2 linked regions of the Pueribacillus theae genome follow. The protein of the gene in region 2 interacts with the protein of the main gene of each other region in a pairwise test. Links are inferred from orthologs where the notes say so. Each region holds a gene or a part of one and is shown on either strand. Other genes may lie near its edges. The genes, in order: DCC39_RS09520 and DCC39_RS11360.

Evidence for each region.
Region 1: the proteins of DCC39_RS11360 (region 2) and DCC39_RS09520 interact in binary tests that used the Bacillus subtilis proteins (3 or more experiments, as listed by UniProt). The link is inferred for Pueribacillus theae from one-to-one orthologs.

What each region holds. Positions count from the first base shown.
Region 1 is NZ_QCZG01000017.1:25,540-32,588, forward strand. What follows is about bases 1,533-5,214. They hold DCC39_RS09520 (efflux RND transporter permease subunit), read right to left. Parts: upstream 4,820-5,214; coding sequence 1,733-4,819; downstream 1,533-1,732. Other genes in these bases: DCC39_RS09525 (TetR/AcrR family transcriptional regulator), read left to right, coding at 4,921-5,214. Also shown: DCC39_RS09505 (3-hydroxyacyl-CoA dehydrogenase), read right to left, coding at 1-508; DCC39_RS09510 (enoyl-CoA hydratase/isomerase family protein), read right to left, coding at 684-1,472; more of DCC39_RS09525, read left to right, coding at 5,215-5,754; DCC39_RS09530 (ABC transporter substrate-binding protein), read right to left, coding at 5,860-6,930; DCC39_RS09535 (ABC transporter permease), read right to left, coding at 6,927-7,049. UniProt on the Bacillus subtilis protein: Required for self-resistance to surfactin, an antimicrobial lipopeptide surfactant produced by B.subtilis. Also required for swarming motility.
Region 2 is NZ_QCZG01000022.1:56,351-62,717, reverse strand. What follows is about bases 1,370-4,369. They hold DCC39_RS11360 (ABC transporter permease), read right to left. Parts: upstream 3,491-4,369; coding sequence 2,249-3,490; downstream 1,370-2,248. Other genes in these bases: DCC39_RS11355 (ABC transporter ATP-binding protein), read right to left, coding at 3,483-4,369; DCC39_RS11365 (RtcB family protein), read right to left, coding at 1,370-2,180. Also shown: DCC39_RS11375 (winged helix-turn-helix transcriptional regulator), read left to right, coding at 1-66; DCC39_RS11370 (general stress protein), read right to left, coding at 537-923; more of DCC39_RS11365, read right to left, coding at 1,026-1,369; more of DCC39_RS11355, read right to left, coding at 4,370-4,382; DCC39_RS11350 (Arc family DNA-binding protein), read right to left, coding at 4,514-4,681; DCC39_RS11345 (SPFH domain-containing protein), read right to left, coding at 4,819-5,661; DCC39_RS11340 (CLC_0170 family protein), read right to left, coding at 5,793-5,996; DCC39_RS11335 (Ger(x)C family spore germination protein), read right to left, coding at 6,018-6,367.

The sequences.
Region 1 (7,049 bases), on a different replicon or contig from region 2:
CGGTCTGAATCGTTTCATCACTTGTTTCGCTTCCGCGAATGACCTCAACTAATTCCATGAGAATAACCGGATTAAAGAAATGCACGCCGACAACGCGATCTTTATTTTGAACATGTTCGGCAATTTTTGTAATACTCATATTTGATGTATTTGATGCAAGGATCGCCGTTTTTGGGGCAACTTCTCCCATCTGTTTAAATAGTTTTTGCTTCAAATCCAATATCTCCGGAACCGCTTCAAAAACAAATGAAGCGCTTGATAAAGCTTCTTTAAAATCCAACGTTGGATGTAAATTGCTGCGGGCTTCGTTTAATTCTTCTTCGCTAATTTTTTCTTTTTTTCTTAGTTTCTCTAAACTTTGATTGATCCTGTTTACGCCTCGGTCGATTGACTCCTTATTTACATCATATAAATAAACGGTTAACCCTCCGAGTATTGCTGCTTGGGCAATACCATGCCCCATGTCCCCTGCACCGATAACAGCAACATTTGAAATTTCCTTTTTCATAAAGCCCTCCTACTCCCGTTAAAAGTTTTTTTATATATCCTGTTTTTGGAATGAATTTTCGTTAAAACATTTATAAAGCAGGTGTCGTGAAAAGTCAAGAAATGACTAGTAAATTGCAGGCAAAACTTAAGCAGGGTAAAGAAGCGGGCATTCGGCCACGCTTCCTGACACTATTTTATCGCCCTTTAAATATAGGTTTTCTCTTTTCTGCAAAGGCTTTTATGCCCTCTTTTACGTCTTCTGTTCCGAAGCATACTCTTATTGAAGACAACTCTTGCTTTAATAATGTCTCAAGGTTGGAATCTTGGCTTGCTGCAAGGAGGCGTTTAGAGAAAGTCATCGCAATCGGCGGGCCTTCCGCAATTCCTTTTGCGAAATCCATCACACGCCCATGAAATTCTTCATCAGGATATACAGCATTCACAAGTCCGATTCGTTCTGCTTCCTCCGCATAAACATCTCTTCCTGTTAAAATTAATTCATTCGCTTTTGTTGGCCCGATAAGCCGCGGCAAAAAGTAAGTCATGCCCGCATCAGGGTTTAATCCTCTCCGTATGTACCCTGCAGTTACCCGTGCAGATTCAGACATAAACCGAAAGTCACAGCCGAGCGTTAAGGCAAATCCTGCTCCTGCAGCAATACCATTAATTGCGGCAATAACAGGCTTGTCGTTATGGACGATTCCCAATGCGAGTCTCCCAACCCAGCCTAAATTATCAACCTTCATCGCCCGAGTCATCGTAGCTGGATCCCTTTTGGAAAACTCTGATAAATCGAGCCCAGATGAAAAGCCTTTCCCGCTTCCGGTGAGGATGATCACTCTTACCTCATCATCCTTTGAAGCGTCTTCAATTGCCAGTTCAAGCTTGCTGCTTAGTTCATCATTAATGGCATTAAGCCTTTCAGGGCGATTCAGCTTAATTACTCTCACGCCATTTTCCGTCGTAATTTGAAGGACTCCCATCACCATACCCCCATTTTTAATTAATCCTCATCTCTTTCATTATCCATGAATCAAAATTTTTGTACAATACTTTATTGCAACAAAAAAGAGTTACGTCTAAAAAACCATAAAGTACATTGATAAATTTTAAAAGCCAGATGATATTTGTTAAAAACCACTTTTCTGTCATTTTGGCAAATGAACCTGATTTTTTGTATGTAGTTTTGCTAAAAATAGAAAGGGCCGTCACAGAAAATCATTCCTGGACAGCCCTTTGTTTCTTAGTTCTCCTCTATTTCCTTCCGGTTTTTCTTAAACATTTTTGATAGAATTTCATAAACAATCGGTACAATGAATAATGTTAACAAGGTTGAACTTGCTAAACCGCCAATGACCGTAATCGCAAGGTCTTTCGAAATTAATCCTCCGCCACCTTCAGCACCTGCAGCAAGCGGAATTAATGCGCCAATCGTTGCGATGGCTGTCATCAAAATGGGACGTAGACGGGTAGCACCCGCTTCTAAGATTGCATCGCGCATTCCCATACCTCCGCGTTCCATCCGGACAATTCGGTCTACCAGTACAATCGCATTTGTTACAATGATGCCAATGAGCATTAATAAACCCATCATTACGGTAACGGAAATGGTTTCACCGGCGAGAAACAAGCCAACAAATGAACCAATGACCGCAAATGGCAATGAAAACAGAATCGAAAACGGCGCGACACCTTCACCAAATGTGACAACAAGAACAAAATAGACGATCGCAATCGCAGCAAGCATGGACATACCTAATTGTGTGAAGGTTTCCTCCATATCGGCAGCAACACCAGCAACATCAACGAAAACACCTTTTGGTAAATCTAACTTATCAATCGCTTGTTCTACTTCAGAAGTTGCTTTTGAAATATCTTTATCGGTAATCGTTCCGGAAACCGTTGCATAATATTCGCCTTTACTGCGCGCTAACGTATTAAGCGTCGTACCTTTCTCAACAGTTACCAGCTCAGAAAGCGGCATTGTTGTATTTAATGCTGTTGGTACTTCCGTCTTTAACATGTCATCAATCGATTTTGGCTGTTCGGTTTGCTTTTGTTGAACAATGACATCTATTGAGTCGCCGTCCTTTTCTATTGTTGTCAACACTTCTTTTGTTGTTTGCGGCTTTAACATTCCTACAATTTGACCTGCTGTTAAGCCATATTTTAATAACTCATCTTGTTTGACGTTAAATGTATATTCAACATAAGCATCTTCCATATTGGAGGAAACATCCTCTAGTTGGCCATTTTCCTTCATAACATCTTCAACTTTTTTAACCGCTTCATTTAATTTATCTAAATCTTCACTATAGAAAGTGTAACTAATTTCATTCGATGAAAAGGACATCGAAGAAAAATCTTGGCTCTTCCATTCGCCTGATTGGTCGATAGTAAGAACATAATCTTCAATTTCCTTACGCACTTCAGGGAAATTCTTCATATCTGGATCAAAAATGACATACATAAGTGCCCCATTTGTGCCACCACCCATCATTAAGGCAGTAGGATCACCACTATCCGTTATCGAAACTTGAAGAATATCAATATCATCCCGTTTTAATAACTCCTGTTCGACTTCTTCCACATTTTCTAAAGTATCTTCATCTAGCTCACCTGTAGCAGGAGTATAAGTTAAATACATTACTTTTTCTTCTTCACTGCCTAAAAAACTAAAACCGATTAATGGAGTTAACATCAAACTTCCGACGAGTAAAGCAATCGTGAATAGCGAGGTTATTATCTTATGGTTTAATGTCCAGTTAAGACCGCCTTTATACCAATTTGCTAGTTTCCCGACCCCTTTATGCCTGCTTTTTCCTTTTTCACCATACAATTTTTTTCTAAATAAAAAGTGTGAGAGTGCCGGAACAATCGTAATGGCAACAAGTAATGATGCGCCCAAGGCAAAAGTCATCGTTAATGCGAATGGAAGAAATAACTCTCCTACTAACCCACCGACAAAAATGAGTGGCGCAAAAACCGCTACTGTTACAATGGTAGATGAACAGATTGGCCGAAACATCTCGATCGTTGCTTCACGAATGAGCGCACGTCCGGATAATTTTTCGCCTTCCAGATGGAGACGTCGATAAATGTTCTCAACAACGACAATTGAGTCGTCAATGACTCGTCCAATAGCTACCGTAATTGCCCCTAAAGTCATAATATTTAGTGTGATATCCATCCAATGTAATAGCAACAGAGCCATTAAGATGGAAACAGGGATGGATATGATGGATATCATCGTAGATTTGAAATCACGCAAGAAAAGCAGAATGATTAAAATAGCGATCAAACCACCGAACAATGCTTTCTCAATCATTGTCGTGACGGAATCTTCGATCGGCTCCCCTTGGTCAAGGGACACATCAATGACAAGGCCATCAATTTTTTTCTGCTCTTCTTTAATTAGCTTCTTCACACGGTTGACAACTTCTACCGTATTTGCTTCTTGCCCTTTCACAACTTGAATGGCAATGGCATCTTTTCCATTTGTGCGGGAAACAGATTCAACTTTGCCAACCAGTTCAACTTTGGCGATATCTTTTAGCTTTACAAAAGGGGATGGATTCGTTTCTGAAGGTGTGACAGGAATCAACATGTTTTCCAGCTCATCCAATGTCATAAATTTGCCATCAACTGCAACAGCTTGTTCCCCTTCTTCAAACTCATAAAGCCCTAATGAAACCGCTAAATTACTAGCTTGAATGATTTCTTTCACGGATTCTTCTGTTAAGTCCAGTGCTGCCATCTTTTCTTTATCATAGACAAGATCTACTTCCTCAATGTGTTGCCCTGTAATCGTTGCTGAAGCAACACCATCGAGCTTTTCAATTTTTGGCAGTAAAATATCTTGGACTGTTGACGTTAATTCTACAACATCCTCGGTTGTGCTACTTACGCTAAGAGCCACAACTGGCATCATATCCATGCTAATTGCCGAAACATCCGGCTCTTCTGTTCCTTCCGGTAAAGATACAGAATCTAATGCTGATTTCAGCTCTCGATTCGCTTCACCCATATCGATCCCATACTCATATTCCACTTGAATACTAGCAACATTAGAATAAGAATTGGAATAAACAGCCTTCACATTTTTTAAATTTTCTATCGCTTTCTCTATAGGAATAGAGACATCTTCCATAACCTGTTCAGGAGTTGCACCAGGATAAACATCTGTCACCATTAAGTATGGTACTGAAATATCTGGAATCATCTCCGTCTTCATGCGCGTTCCTGAATACAAACCGGAAAAAACAATAATAATGGTAAGTAACCAAACGGCTAACTTATTTTTTATTACAAAGTTAACTAAGCCCTTCACCTTTACACCAGCCCTTAAATTGATTTTTAAAACCCATTATCTTATAATAATGACTGAATGGTCAGCTGTCAATTAAAAGTTCATAAGGGAGAAGAATTACAATGGTAAAAAAACAGTTGATTATGGAAAAGGCATTGGAACTTTTTGCAAACCAAGGCTTTAGGGCAACTTCTGTTCAACAGATCACTGAACATTGCGGGATTTCTAAAGGCGCCTTCTATCTATCTTTTAAATCGAAAGATGAACTAATTTTAGCATTAATCGATCGTTTCATGATGAAAGCAATTGCCAACTTTGACCATATAGTCAAAAACACAAACAAAAATCAACTTTTATATGAATTTTACCGGGCATCCTATAATAATTTTCATCAGCACGCTGATTTCGCCAAAATTTTCATTAAAGAGACACAAACTTTTAATGAAGAGCTTATTAGCAAAATACGTTACTATGACCAGTTATTAGAGAAGTGCATTTTAACGATGATTGAACGTTTGTATGGGAAAAACGTTAAAAAATCTAAGTTTGACTTGCTCTATTGCATTAAAAGCTTTTTGAATATGTATGGGGAATTACTATTATTCAGCAATAACATCAAATTGGATATTGACTTACTCTCAAAATCACTTGTGGAAAAAACCAATTTATTAGCAAAAAATATTACCATTCCATTTATTACAGAACAACAATTTCAATTGATGAAATATAAAAGTGGTCTTGAAGAAATAACGAAAGAGGACATCATTGAAATGATTGAACAAAAAACGGAGGAAATCGAAGAATCGATCGAAAAGGAATCACTCATTCTTCTCAAACGAAACTTACACGACCCAAATTTGGCTCCTGCCATTGTAAAAGGCCTAATAGAAAACCTGCGCAATCATCCAGATTGCGAATGGATCGCTTATTTGCTGCGAAATTATTATCGCTTATAAGGGCAGGAGTCCGGGATTAAAATTCACAAAATGAGGTAGAGAAAAACGAACTGTTTATCTCTACCTCATTTGCTTTAGGGACTTTTAGACAAACCCCACTAAAAATTATTTTTTCATTTTAAACTCAAGAAATAAGTCATTGTAATGCCCGAGCATCTCAAGTCCAAGATTTTTATACACTTCAAGATGTTCACGCGTTTCTTCGTCTGGATAAAATCTTTCGTCCCCTGTTACTTCCGGATCCATCAAATCCATTGCCGCAACATTTGGTGTTGAATATCCGACGTAATCGGCGTTTTGGGCTGCGATTTCAGCGTCAAGCATGAAATTGATAAACTCATGGGCGCCTTCAATATTTGTAGCGGTACGTGGGATGACCATGTTGTCAAACCATAGGTTCGAGCCTTCCTTCGGCACAATGTAATCAATGTCTTCATTTTCATCCATCATATCAGCCGCTTGGCCCGACCACGTAAGCGCTACCGCCGCTTCGTTATTCACCATAAGTTGCGTCACTTCATCTCCAACGATTGCCTTCACGTTCGGGCTAAGTTTTTCCAACTTTTTTGCCGCTTCGTGCAATTGATCCAAATCGGTTGAATTTAATGAATAGCCAAGTGAATTCAATCCCATACCGATCGCTTCCCGTGCGCTGTCAACAAGAATAATTTGTTGGTTAAGGGATGGATCCCATAAATTGTCCCAGCTTTCGAACGTTTGCCCGTCAAGCAATTTCGGATTAAAAGCAACCCCAAGCGTTCCCCAAAAGTAAGGAATAGAATATTTATTTTCCGGATCAAAAGGCAAATTGAGGAAATAAGGGGCGATATTTTTAATGTTTGGAATCTTGCTGTAGTCAATCGGCAATAGCAGATCTTTCTCCCCCATTATTTCAACCATATATTCTGATGGAACGGATATATCATAAGATGTTCCGCCTTGCTCGATTTTTGCCATCATCGCTTCGTTCGAGTCAAATGTTTCATAGATAACTTTAATGCCGGTTTCCTTTTCAAATTGTTTGAGCAAATCCGGATCAATGTATTCTCCCCAGTTGTAAACAGTAATCGAGCCTTTTCCTGATCCGATGTGCCCTTTGTTTAACTGTGCGTTAATGATTAGCAAAATAACTGAAACAGCTAGAATGGCAAGGCCCACGCGTAAAATGCCTTTCATTTTTTCACCCCCGAAAGAGGAGTTTTCGCTTTGCTGCTTATAAAGTAATAGCCAACAACGAGCAGAACTGTTACGAGGAAGATAAGGCCTGATAAAGCATTAATCGTTAACGTGATGCC
Region 2 (6,367 bases):
AAAAAGGGAAGCTCTTTAAAAGAAGTCATTGAAGCGATTCAAAGATGGAGCGATGTGAACGTCTGAGCACTTTTAAAAAGACATCTTTCTATTTTATGAATGAAGTGATATAATGGTCAATTGTATCCGTAATAATGGATCGTTTTTAGCAACTTCAAAGAATCGTCTCTAATTAATCTTATTCATACTGGCGCGGTCTAGGAACCGTAAGAACGGAAGAGAGGTAGGGCTTCTGTCGTATAAGGTCCAAAACAGAAGAATTTTTACCGCGGCTCAAACTGTTTTAATGATGTTGACAGTCAGTGACACTGTTCATGATCTATAGCATTCGATTGTTGCTAAAAAACAAAATTTAAACACCCATAGGAAGACATTTTTCCTGTGGGTGTTTTCTGTTACACTGGGCACTCAAGTTTTCTGCACTTGTCGAACTTTGGCACACATTTTTTTAAAAAAGGCGATAAAAAAGCCGGTAAGTCTAATGACACTCACCGGCTACACTATTTACTAATTGAAACGTAAGCATGCTTTTGTTTTTACATGTATGGCTCTTGGCTGTCCATACTGTCATTTGACATATAGCCAGAGGATTTCCCGTCGTCATCGCAAACGATTAGCAGCACTTTCCCATCGTCTAATTTTCTTTCGTATTGCTCCGCTTCCATCTCAGAGAATCCAAGCTCTTCCAGCTTTGTCCTTAGCTGATCACCTTCTGAACTAAACAAATTTTTAACAGCGCTTCCGAGGCCCAATTCTTTTAATCCAACTTCGTTTGCGTCACTTTGATCTGCTAAGCGATCTTCACGATCAGAATCGTGTGCCATAACATACAGATTGTCCTTGTCAAATCCTTGAGAAGAAAGTTCGTTTACCGCATTGATCAATTCTTGGTCATTCGTAAATTCTCGGACAGATGGTTTCATCATTTAACAACTCCTAACCTTTTTTGTTTCCTTAAGGAAAATTTCTTTAAAACTTCTATAGAAGGTGTAGTAGTGTATTACCCGCCCATCCAGAAAATTAAACTAATCTTTATAAGGATCAAATTCATTCGCGCCTGCCATACAGACGCCAATCGGTTTCAGGACATGCAATATTTCAATCGTGCCGCTGTGTGCATCTAATACTTCACGAAGCTTTCGGTAAACAAATGGGCTTTCATCTGTGCCTGCTCCCCTAAGTTCAACACCAAATTTTTTTACTGCTTCATTCATTTGCTCAACCGTAATTTTCCCGCCTGTCCGTTTTTTCGTTTTCCAATTCATTCTTCCGGCCGCTTGGGTTCGGCTCATAATCCTTCCTGCGCCGTGAACGGTGCTGTAGAAGGCTTTTTTATTTTCTTCTGTGTCTTTCCCGCGGACAATGACAGAGATGTCACCCATGCTGCCGCCAACAAATCCAAGCTGTCCAGGAGCAGACGGTGTCGCCCCTTTTCGAACAACGATATACTCTTTTCCGTTATGCGTTTCTTTCCAGGCAAAGTTATGATGGTTATGCACTTCAAACAACGGCTCTGCTTCAAGAATAGATAACACTTGTTCAATGACGTAGTCACGGCCAGCATAAGCATAGCGCCCTGCAAGATGCATTGCGTTGTAATACATCTCGCCCAAATCACTGTCCAAATCAATTAATGTCGGTCGCTGTTCCATACTTTCACCAGGTGCTCGATCTGCAAACTTTCGGCCATTTGCCAAGTTAAGAAAACCGCTCGCCGTCTTATGTCCAAAACCACGGCTTCCAAAATGGTTCGCAATCCATACATCATCTGTTTTTTCATCAATTAACAGATCAACGAAGTGATTGCCGGATCCGACCGTCCCTAGTTGATCCTTTGCCAATTTTTTTAATTGATCATGCTCATGCTTGCCAATTTCTTTATAAACGTCCCAGTTTGGATCATCGAAAAGATCATGATCGACTTTTTCTTTATTTTTTCTGCCAATGCCAAACGAAATTCGGTTGGCGATTTCATCCATGATGGCTGGTACAACGTTTTTAATTTGTTCATATTTCAGATTTGTTTTTACCGCTTTGTTGCCGCACGCGATGTCATAGCCTACTCCTGATGGTGAAATTTGCTTGTCATAAACAATTACGCCACCAACCGGCTGGCTGTATCCGTAATGGCCATCAGCACAAAGTACGCCGCCAACGGTATTTCCCTCGTTTAAGCACATATTGAACTGTCTTAACGTATTTTCATCATGATCCCCAAAAATCGTTGTTTGCACAAAAAATCACCCTTTTATTTTTTCGTAAGTGCGATCGCTTGTTTAATGTCTTTTAAAGACGTTTTCCCGTACATTAAAACCCCGCCGCGGTAAATCCGGGCGCCAATGATTGCAAAAAGCACAACAGTTCCAGCTAACAACCCGATACTTAATGCGATTTCCCATACCGGTATTTGCAGCATCCCAACACGCATGAGCATAAGCATCGGCGTAAAAAATGGAATGAATGACATCACTGTGATAAACGTCGATTCAGGTGCATTCATACCGAAAGTCGCCAAGAAGAACGCTGCGATAATTAGCATTACGACAGGCGTAACGACCTGATTGGCATCCTCAACACGGCTAACGAGTGATCCGAGCATGGCTAAAAGCGTCGCATATAACAAGAAACCTAGTAGAAAAAATACGACTGCGTATACAAGTGTCGAGACTGGAAGCTGGTTAAGCTGTAACACATTAGCGATACTGTCTTCCGTGTTGGATGTTGATTGAATGGACAAGAAACCAACGAGAATCAACACAACGATTTGCGTCACACCAAGTAAGGCAATCCCAAAGATTTTCCCAAACATTTGGGCAACTGGGGACACACTGGAAACGAGAATTTCCATGACCCTTGATGATTTCTCTTGTGCGACATCCGTTACAATCATCATGCCATAGATTAGGACAGCCATATAAATGAGAATCGTGAGGAAATTCACGATAAAGGTAGCCTGTGCTACTTCCGTCTCTGTCTTTGCACCTTCTTCGATCGCAATCCGTTCGAATGAAACGGGTTCATAAATCGCGGCAACCTCTTCCGGTGACAATTCTAACTGATTCGTTGCGATCATTACTTTCATTTGTTGAAGTGCGTTTTCCAAAGGGCCAATCCACTTTTCTTCTGTCACTGTACCTGCTTTCAAAACACCTTCAGGCAATCCTTCATCATTGAATGAGAGGATGAGAACGCCGTCAAGCTCTCCTTCGTGAATAGCGTCTTCCGCAGCTTTTTCATCTTCTTCAAATTTATGAAGTTCAATCTCATCGCCGCTCTGTTCAATTTGTTTAACAAGCGGATCAAATAACTGTTCGGTTTGATCAATAACCGCAACTTGTTTTACTTCATCATCTTCAAATAGCGCAAAGATTTTATCGACGTTTAAAAATGCAAGCACAAAAAGCATCGTAATGATTGTAGAGATGATGAATGACTTCGTTTTCACCCGGCTTATATACGTATGAAAAAGAACCGTCCAAAATTTACTCATAGGAAACACCGACCTTTTCGATAAAAATATCGTGAAGCGACGGCTCTTCAAGCTCAAACTTGCGTATAAAACCTTTGCCTGCAATATGTTCTAATATTTTTTGCGAGATTTCTTCACTTTCAACTTGCATTTCAGCGCCTTCTACCGTTTGTTTATATTTCACGATGCCAGGGATTGATTGCAAATCATCCAGAGGGAAATCGGCCTTGACAATGACATTCTTTTTGCCAAATGATCGTTTTACCTCTCTTAAACCCCCTTGAACAACAGGCTTTCCCTTATGTAAAATACATAGCTGGTCACAAAGCTCTTCGACGTGCTCCATACGGTGGCTTGAAAAGACGATCGTTGTTCCGTTTTGATTTAGTTCAATGACCGCTTCTTTCAAAAGCTCCACATTCACGGGATCAAGTCCGCTGAATGGTTCATCAAGAATGAGCAGCTCCGGCTTATGAATCACAGCAGCGATAAACTGGATTTTTTGTTGATTTCCTTTCGACAGTTCTTCTACACGCTTGTTTGCGTATTCAGGCACCCGAAAGCGGTCAAGCCATTTTTCCATTTGTACAAGGATTGCTTTTTTGTCCATTCCTCTCAATCTTCCAAGATATACAAGTTGGTCGCGTACTTTAAGCTTTGGATAAAGCCCCCGTTCCTCTGGAAGATAGCCGACAATGTGGCTTTTGCTGTAATCAATCGCTGCATTATTCCAAGTGATTTTTCCTTCAGTCGGCGAAAGCAAACCGAGCACCATTCGGAAAGTCGTCGTTTTCCCTGCGCCATTCCCCCCAAGCAGTCCAAACATCCGCTTCTCTGGAATTTCCAATGTTAAATCATCAACCGCGGAAAATGATCCGTATTTTTTTGTCACATGTTCTATTTTTAACCCCAAAAATCTTCCCCCCCATTAAGACTCTCTCCCTGTTATTGTCGCACATCCAGATTCAACAACCAATACAAAAATTAAATGGCATCTGTTTTGGCAACAGATGCCATTTACATCTTTGGATACTCATATATTTGCTAGTTGTCTTTCTTTTTTCCTTGCAATCTGCCACTCCGTTTCACTGCTTCCCTTAATAGAAACTCAATATGCCCGTTGACACTTCGAAACTCATCTTTCGCCCATGATTGAATGGCTTCATATAGTTCAGGGTCGATCCGCAAAGGGAAACTCTTTTTCTTAGCCATCAAAACCCCCTCTTTTTAAAATGAAATCGGCTCTTCCTCTGATTTCAACAAATAGGCCTTCGGACTTTAACTTTAAAAAATGAAATCGGCATTTCGCCGATTTCTTCCAGTCTAACTTCTAGCCTCTATCCTCTAAATTAGTAAAGACTTCCCGTGTTAATGACTGGCTGAGTCGATTTATCAGAAACGATGGCTACCATTAAATTATTGACCATATTTACCCTACGCTCTTCATCTAAATCAATCACATTATCTTTCTCAAGCTGTTGAATAGCCATTTGCGCCATGCCAACAGCACCTTCTACAATTTTTTTGCGAGCAGAAATGATTGCTGAAGCTTGCTGACGCTGAAGCATGGCACTCGCAATTTCTGTAGAATACGCTAAATGCGTAAGCCTTGCTTCGGTGACTTCGACACCTGCAACATTTAGCCGTGCTTGCAATTCCACCTGCAGCTCATTCGAGACTTCTTCAGCATTGCCTCTTAACGTAAGCTCCACATCCTCAAACGTGTCGTACGGATACTTCGTTGCTACGTGTCGAATCGCCGTTTCGCTTTGAATTTCAACAAATTCCTCATAATTATCAACATCAAAGACTGCTTTTGCAGAATCAACCACTTTAAACACGATAACCGCGGCAATTTCAATAGGATTTCCTTCTACATCATTTACCTTGAGCCGTTTACTATTAAAATTTCTTACACGGAGAGATACTGTCCTTCTTAGTGTAAAAGGAACTGTTAAAAACAAGCCGCTTTCCCGAATGCTCCCAAGATATTTTCCAAAAAAGATAACGACAACGGACTGATTCGGCTGGATAACCGTAATGCCGCTTCCCAAAATGACAGCAACAATCAACAAAAGAATCGCCGGAACGAAGCTGCCATTATAAAACGAAAACACGCTTAATCCAAGAAAAACTGCAATCAACAAAACACCTATAAAACCATTTAACCGCCATGCATTTTTCTCATTCATACATTTCCCCCCATTTCATTTCTATATTATAATGATATCACTTTTGTATCAAAAAAGAAATAGCAAACCGAAGTAAATTGGTTTACTATTTTAAAGTGCGTGTTCAACCTCTTAAAGAAATAGATTTTGTTTCACCATAGCCATCTTTGGTACACCCACCAAGAGACACAAAAAACTGTTCCAACAACAATATTTGCCCAGCCCAAAATTTGTGCATACTTTTTTTCCTTTTTCATCTTTGCCTTTTTATATGTATTCACATCAATGAATAACACAAATATCCCGCTTCCGATCAAAAGCACAACAATATAATATGCATAATCTATATCAGTCATCGTCTACTCCCTTCAGTACGATTATTTTTCTTTCATTCCCACTCTACGAATATGTGTTGTCATTTCAACATGAATATCGATGTCTTTATAAATATTGTGCCAATTTTCCTTTGTTTTAACTTGCTTATTCCAATATGATGGATGTTCTGCCCGAATACGTTCCCCAAAACCGAAGATATCAGACTCTTCCTCCTGCAGTTTAGCAATTAGTTTTTTAAGAGCAGCCGTTGTCTCCTTCGTCGCCTGTTTTTCAATTTTTTGGATAATTTTCGGATCGTCTATATTAATATTGCCCACGGTCTTTTCTTCTATTTCACCTTCATAGCGAATACGAAGATGGACTTCTGGTTTGCCATCTTTAATCGCTGTCT